2 regions of the uncultured Solobacterium sp. genome follow, and region 2 is predicted to be linked to the other one. Evidence: a T-box and tRNA genes for the amino acid it is inferred to sense, from the RefSeq annotation. Region 2 holds a T-box; the other holds one or more tRNA genes.
What was found. A T-box is a leader RNA that pairs with one kind of tRNA and senses whether it is charged. The one in region 2 lies ahead of alaS (alanine--tRNA ligase), so its partner is inferred to be a tRNA-Ala.
Positions count from the first base shown of each region.

Region 1: it has a tRNA-Ala gene. The T-box ahead of alaS (alanine--tRNA ligase) is inferred to sense a tRNA for this amino acid. The anticodon was not compared.

Region 1 is NZ_CAUQGG010000010.1:63,251-67,533, reverse strand. It holds gene RWM19_RS06920 (papain-like cysteine protease family protein) at 1-221, shown strand, start outside; gene RWM19_RS06915 (hypothetical protein) at 919-2,421, shown strand; tRNA gene RWM19_RS06910 (tRNA-Ala) at 2,700-2,772, opposite strand; tRNA gene RWM19_RS06905 (tRNA-Ile) at 2,804-2,880, opposite strand; partial or broken gene RWM19_RS09005 (MBOAT family O-acyltransferase) at 3,061-4,283, shown strand, end outside.
Region 2 is NZ_CAUQGG010000001.1:52,485-56,767, forward strand. It holds gene RWM19_RS00265 (Mbeg1-like protein) at 1-922, opposite strand, end outside; T-box leader at 1,066-1,261, shown strand; gene alaS (alanine--tRNA ligase) at 1,298-3,937, shown strand; gene RWM19_RS00275 (IreB family regulatory phosphoprotein) at 4,078-4,283, shown strand, end outside.

The DNA.
Region 1 (4,283 bases), on a different contig from region 2:
AAGTAGTCATTGGTTATGATGATATGGGAACAGAGACAACACAAGATGACGTTATGATTATGGCAGATCCTTATGATACAACTGATCATAATCAAGATGGCTACTTTGTGTATGGTGCAGAACGTTTCTACTATAACTGGTCTATGTATGATTTCTTCGCAGAAGAAGGTAAAGAAGACTATGAACGCAATGCATTATTTGTATTAGCAAAACCAGAATAAAAAAGAATGTCCTTCACTTCAAGGGAGGACATTCTTTTTGCAGTGGTGTTTCATGATGCTTTATTGATTTTTTAAATAGTATCCTTTCTTCATTTGGTAAATTTATAATTTAAAGAAAAACTGATGTTTTAACTGGAGACACATCATAATGATTTACTTTCCTATAAATCTAAATAATCGATAATGAGTGCTTTCCCAATAAATTGTTCAAGGAAAACAAATTAAATGATGTACATCCATCATATAAATGTACTGGTGAATTCATGGTTTTCCCAGTATGTATATACTGAAAGGAAATTTGGCCAATCTGTTCTAGGATGAACTGACATTGTTTTATTGTTGATATGTATTAAGATACATAAGTTCATACGAATCTAAATCAGAAGTTTTCACCTATATAAGATATAAAAATGACTAGAAAAAACTGTTGGATCTCCAACGAATGGAAATTGTTACTACAAGAAAAAAATTGGAATTATCAATTTATTTATAAGTTCCTTAATGATATAAAATTTACTAAAGATACATCACTCTGCAGACATTGTATAAGTGGATGTAAATGTAAAATATAGATACAAAATGAAATTTATTTTCAAATAGAATATTACAATCTAAAATATATTATTTTTTGCAAAAAATTCTTGTTGACTTCATGCATGAATGTACTATATTGAGGGTGAACAAGGGGGGGAGAAATATGAAACGACAATTCTTATGTATTTGTTCAATTTTTCTGAGTTTTGCAATGTTTCACCCTACAGCGGTTGTTAATGCAAAAGAGACAACCATCATATCTTCCAAAACTCAAGCAGGCTGGATATTTACAGGCGGTAATTACCAGTACTACAACAGTTACGGGGTACAATTATTTGGCTGGCAACAGATTAATGGGCATTGGTACTATCTTGGGGAAGATGGTAACATGCAGACTGGTTGGATTACAATTGGTAATAAGAATTACTACTTCAATTCATCTGGTGAAATGGCAACAGGCTGGGTATTTACAAATGATCACTGGCAATACCTTGACAAAAGTGGTGAGAGATTAGATGGTCTACGTAAGATTGATGGTTCTCTGTATCTCTTACTTGATGGAAATATGTGCACTGGATTAGTAGAACATGATGGTTCAAAAATACTGTTTGGTGATGATGGCAAATTAATTGGAGGATTATACTATCAATTTACTCGTGGTTACTACTTTGTAAATGAGAACTTTGAATATTTGACTGGTTGGCAATATTTTAATGGGAATTGGTATTATTTTGATTCTGAAGGATTGATGCAGACAGGATGGGTTACCTATGGTGAACACACTTTCTTCGTAACAGAAACTGGCGAAATGGCAACAGGTTGGATATTTACGAATAATCACTGGCAATACCTTAATACATTTGGGCATCAGTGCTTTGGTTGGCAGAGAATTTATAATCAATGGTATAACCTTGGTGAAGATGGAAACATGCAGACAGGTTGGGTCGACTATAAAGGCAGACAATACTATCTGGATGAAAATGGCGTGATGGCCGAGAATTGCAGACTTCTCTTTGGTGATACTTATTATTATTTCGACTACGAAGGAATCGCAAGAGCGGGCTGGGAATTGATTGATGGCGAATGGTATTACTTTGATCCAACAGCTGAGGTGCTAGGTGGTTGGTTAAATTATAAGAATAATCAATACTATATTTATTCTGATGGAAAAATGGCAACTGGCTGGACATTTGTTGATGGTAATTGGAAGTACTTTGGTGAAGATGGCATTCAAAGATTCGGTTGGCAACAGATTAATGGGCATTGGTACTATCTTGGGGAAGATGGTAACATGCAGACTGGTTGGATTACAATTGGTAATAAGAATTACTACTTCAATTCATCTGGTGAAATGGCAACAGGCTGGGTATTTACAAATGATCACTGGCAATACCTTGACAAAAGTGGTGAGAGATTAGATGGTCTACGTAAGATTGATGGTTCTCTGTATCTCTTACTTGATGGAAATATGTGCACTGGATTAGTAGAACATGATGGTTCAAAAATACTGTTTGGTGATGATGGCAAATTAATTGGAGGATTATACTATCAATTTACTCGTGGTTACTACTTTGTAAATGAGAACTTTGAATATTTGACTGGTTGGCAGTATTTTAATGGAAATTGGTATTTCTTCAATTCTGATGGTTTATTGTCATCAAATTAATGTATCACATACTTAAATTAATAAATATTGATAAGGGATGTACCGCATAACATCCTAGAATAAAATGTCCAACTTCTGGATTTAGAGGAAGGACATTTTATTTTAATATAGGTACTACAATAATTTCATATAGGGTAAATAGTCCCCTTACACCAAACTAGACATAAAATATCAACTTTATAATATTTTGCGCTAAGATATGAAAAAATGCAAAAAAAGAGATTGTATATCTCAAGCAAATCACGTGTTTTACTTAAAAAATACAATCTCTATATCAGTGGAGCTAAGGAGGATCGAACTCCTGACCCCCTGCTTGCAAAGCAGGTGCTCTCCCAGCTGAGCTATAACCCCATGTATATCAATTCGATGAGTTTACCGAAAATGGTGGGCCTGAATGGACTTGAACCAGCGACCTCACCCTTATCAGGGGTGCGCTCTAGCCACCTGAGCTACAGGCCCAACTTCATCGAATGCTTTAATATAATATCAACCACAGTACCTAGTGTCAACATGTTTTTTTCATTTTTTAAAAAAATTTGTTCTTCCCTTAAGTAAACATAGATAAATTTATGCTGGTAATTATGATATAATCCAGAATGATTCATCAAACAAATATGATGTGCAGAGAGGGAGACTTCAATGGTATTCAGTTCCGCTATATTCTTATTGGCTTTTTTGCCAATGGTATTTATCAGCAATTACTTTATAAAAAAGGAGTATTCTAATTATCTATTATTGATAGCTAGCCTTATATTTTATGCATGGGGAGAACCATATCTTGTATTGCTAATGGTTTTTTCTATTTTAGTGAATTGGTTTTTTGGGCTACTCATTAGTAAAACGTGCAATACTTCAAGAAAATTAATACTTGCTGGAGGCATAATTATAGACCTTTCTATTTTAGGCTATTTTAAATATGCTGGTTTTTTTGCGAAAATAATTAATTTTGTGGTAGGTAGTAATTTATTCACGATACCAAAAATATCACTTCCTATTGGAATTTCATTTTTCACTTTCCAAGCAATCTCATATATTGTTGATGTATATCGTAGAGATACTGAGGCATCAAATAACCCTGTGAATGTTGCTCTATATATTTCATTTTTTCCACAATTAATTGCTGGGCCAATTGTAAAGTATAGAGATATAAACAAACAAATTGAAGAAAGAACGATTCGATGGGATGAGGTTTCTGATGGTTTTAAAAGATTTATTTATGGTCTTGGCAAAAAGGTAATTATTTCAAACGTTTTAGGCACACTTGTAGATATGATATATGCGAATGAAATTGGTACAATTAATAGTGGGGTAGCATGGTTAGGTGCTTTTGCATATACATTCCAAATCTATTATGACTTCTCTGGATAATCTGATATGGCAATTGGATTAGGGAAAATGTTTGGATTTAACATCTTAGAAAATTTTAATTATCCATATCTTTCAAGTTCTATTACGGAATTTTGGAGAAGATGGCATATTTCTCTTGGGTCGTGGTTTAGAGAATACTTATATATTCCGTTAGGTGGCAACCGAAAAGGTATCATTAGAACATATCTGAACCTTGTAGCAGTCTTCTTTTTTACGGGTTTATGGCATGGTGCAGATTTGTCCTTTATAGTATGGGGCTTATATCATGGATTCTTTACCATCTTAGAAAGAGCTGGGTTCAAGAAAATTTTGGACAAATCGAAGATACTATCAACCATAGCAACTTTCTGTGTAGTTACGATTGGTTGGGTAATGTTTAGAGCAAATGATACTTTATCTGGACTTAGATATATTGCTAGAATGCTGATGCCGTGGCACTATCATGGAAATGGAATTGGGGCATTAAGCTATTTAGATAGCAAAACAGTCTTCAT
Region 2 (4,283 bases):
ATTCTAGAATAGAGAAGATCGCGTCGATTGCAATCTTGGCTTCATCTTCAGATAAATTTTCTAGAAACTTATCAACTGCTTTGTTTAGAAATACGGAGTTAGCGGATAATGATTCTGCTTTTTCAAAATGATTACGTTTTACAATCCATGTAAGGGCATCGTGTTGTTGTACGTTATTAACAGTGCTTTTGATAATTTTTGGATCAACATTATTCATTAAGATTCCAATAATGGAAGAGTCTGGAATAATGAGCGTAATTTTATCTTGAATTGCTTGATAAGCAGGGGACTGTAACATTTCACCTTGGAAACCAGGTCCGTCATTTGACCAAACCTTTGTAATATGATTACGTATCGATTCCTTACAATGACATGCGGCATATATCGCAAGGTTACCACCTTTGGAGTGTCCACCAACATGAATTGGTAAAGTTTCATTTTCAAATAATTGATCGATATATGCGACCGCTGCTTTTTGTCCATTGGTTCCGGTTGTGTAGGATAGATAGAAATCTTCCTTCCAACCGATAAATGTGTTATCTGTACCTCGATAGGAAATATAAATCATATCATTGAGTTTAAAGGTTACTGCACAAAACTGTACGACAAAATCTTTATCGGAATAACTGATATAATAACCAATTTTTACATCTTTGAAACGCTCTGTATCACATACCTTGTCGAGTAATCTAGCATTTACACCATTGTAGGTTTCTACTTCTGCAATTTCTTCACGTGTGTGTAGTTTATAAAATTCATCTCTTACCTGATGAAGTGGTTGGAATGTAGTTTCTATGTTGTTGATACCGTCATAATGAACATAAGCCAAAAGACTTAGGATTGTGTTATCCACTTCATTAAAAGGATCAGTAGTAAATGGAAGATCTCCACGCCAATCAAGATAGTCATAAATCGTTGTCATTTGCATTACCTCGTAATAAGAGTACCACATCATTTTTCTATCGTCATTGATTTGATTTTTATCGGGTTATACCTAAAATAATAGATTTCTGACGAATCGATGAAATTCGCTTTATTTTAAAGTGTTTTAATGTTAGAATTTCATAGAAATCAATGACAAAGGGTAAGTAGATATTGGCTGTGAAGTAGAGAGAAGATGTTTGGTGAAAATCTTCCATAAGCGATATTGAAGCTTCCTTTAACAGAGTGCTTAATCAGCAACGTATCTCTACGTTACAGAGTAATTGAGGTGCGCACATTTGTGCGAATCAGGATGGTACCGCGTATTTACGTTCCTGGATGTAGGAACGTTTTTTATTTGTTCAGGAGGAAAACAATGGAAAAACAATATCGACTCAGTGGAAATGAAGTCAGACAAAAGTTCTTAGATTTCTTTGCGTCTAAAGGTTGTATGATCGAACCTGGCGCAAGTCTTATTCCACATAATGATCCAACACTTCTATGGATCAATGCTGGTGTGTCAGCGCTAAAGAAGTATTTTGATGGTTCAGAGAAGCCGGCTTCAAATCGTATTTGTAATGCTCAAAAATCAATTCGTACAAACGATATTGAAAATGTTGGACGTACAGCACGTCACCACACATTCTTTGAAATGTTGGGTAATTTTTCAATCGGTGATTACTTTAAGAAAGAAGCGATTACTTGGGCTTGGGAATTTTTGACATCCCCAGAGTGGATTGGATTTGATCCAAAGCGTTTATATGTAACTGTTTATCCAGATGATGATGAAGCTTATAACCAATGGGTTAAGGTAGGCATGATTCCTAGTCACATTCGTCGTACAGAAGATAACTTCTGGGAAATTGGTCGTGGACCTGGTGGACCAGATACAGAGTTATACTATGACCGTGGAGAAAAGTATGATCCAGAAGGAATTGGTGAAAAGTTATTCTTTGATGACTTAGAGAATGATCGCTATATTGAAGTCTGGAATATCGTATTCTCACAATATGATTGTCGTCCTGGTGAAGTTGATCGTCATGAGTATAAAGAATTACCACAGAAGAATATTGATACAGGTATGGGCCTTGAGCGTCTTGTATGCTTGATTCAAGATGGCGAAACAAACTTTGATACTGATTTATTCTTACCAATTATCCATGCGACAGAGAAATATGCAAAACATTCATATAGCGAAAAAGAATACAAGATGGCATATCGCGTAATCGCTGATCATATCCGTACGGTTACTTTTGCGATTGCGGATGGTGCGATGTTCTCTAACGAAGGTCGTGGATATGTATTACGTCGTGTATTACGACGTGCGGTACGTTATGGCATTAAGTTAGGTATCGATGGTGCTTTCATGTATAAGCTTGTAAAGGTTGTAGCAGATAATATGATCTCTTACTACCCATACTTACAAGAAAAGATTTCATTAATTGAAAAGCTAGTGAAGCAGGAAGAAGAATCTTTCCATAAGACATTAGCAAATGGTGAAGCACTCTTACAGAATGCATTGGCAGAACATGCGGACTCTAAGATTTTACCTGGTGAGGTAATGTTTAAGTTATATGACACTTATGGATATCCGAAGGAACTTACTACTGAGATTGCCGAAGAAGAAGGTTATCGTGTTGATTCAGAAGGCTTTGATAAAGAAATGCAGGCTCAAAAGACACGTGCAAGAGAAGCACGTGGAAATATTCAATCCATGCATGGTCAATCAGCTGACCTAATGGACTTCACACAAGAGAGTAAGTTTACAGGTTATACGGATACACATTCTAAAGGTAAAGTTATTGGCTTATTTAAGGATGGTGTACGTGTTAATACATTGACTGATGAGGGTGATATTATCCTTGATGAAACTTGTTTCTATGCGGAAAGTGGTGGTCAGTGTGCAGATACAGGTATTGTTTGGAATGATCATTTCAAAGCAAATGTAACGAATGTGCAAAAAGCACCACATAAACAACCACTACATCACATTACAATCGTTAATGGTACACTTTCAGAAGGTGATGTGGTAGAAGGTGAATACGACTATGAAAAGCGTCAACGTACACGTGCGAATCATAGTTCACTGCACTTATTACAAGCTGCTTTAAAGAAGGTGTTGGGTGATCATATTGCGCAAGCTGGTTCTTATAATTGTGCTGAGTATGGTAGATTTGACTTTACACACTTTGAAAAACCTACAGAAGAACAATTGAATGAGGTTGAGCGTCTTGTGAATGAACAGATTGCTTTAGCTGAGCCTATCGTTACTGAAGTGATGGATGTTGAAGCTGCAAAGAATTCTGGTGCAATTGCATTGTTTGATGAAAAGTATGGCGATACAGTCCGCGTTGTATCGATGGGAGATTTCTCTAAGGAATTCTGTGGTGGTACACACGCAAATAATACTGCTGATTTATGCGTATTTAAGATTACTTCTGAAGAATCTATCGGCTCTGGCATTAGACGTATTACATCAGAAACAAAATATGATGCATATAAGGACTTTAAGACTGAAGAACAGTACTTACTTGAATGCGCAAAGTTAATGAAACTACAATCTTGGCAAGGATTTAAAGAAAAATTAGTTGCACTACAAGAAGAGAATGCGCAGCTCCGTAAAGAAAACGATGCACATAAACAAGCAGAATTATTATCATCAGCGGATACAGCAGTACAGCAAGCTGAAATAATTAATGGCTTATCTTGTGTACTACTTAGCCTAAATGGATTTGATACGAATAGCTTAAAGGCATATGCTGAAAATGTTCGTAATAAGCTTGCGGATGGATTTGTCTTTGTATCAAATACAACAGATGGTAAAGTGACATTTGTATGCGCTAGCTCGAAAGCCGCAATTGCTAAGGGCAAGAAGGCTGGTGATATTGTGAAGGCTGCTGCACAGCTAACTGGTGGTAACGGTGGTGGTAGACCTGACATGGCACAAGCTGGTGGCAAGGATACTTCCAAAGTACAAGAAGCACATGCATTAGTAAGAGAAATTCTTGCACAATAATCATGTTTTACAATAGGTGCCTATATGGCACCTATTTTTTGGCAGTTTTCATGTTATAAACACAATGAAATGAAGCGGTTGTATATACTTTTTGTAAAATATGACATAAAATATTTACAGAGATGGAGGTAGTCAAAATGATGAAACAAAATAATTTGACTGAAACGATGAGCTTTAATTCTGAAGAGATTCGTCGCGAAACAATCCACGAAGTTTTAAAACAGGTAGAAGCTTCATTAAGTGAGAGAGGATATAACGCTATCAATCAGTTGGCTGGGTATTTGATCTCAGATGATCCTGCGTACATATCTTCACATAACAATTCAAGAAGTTTGATCCAATCCGT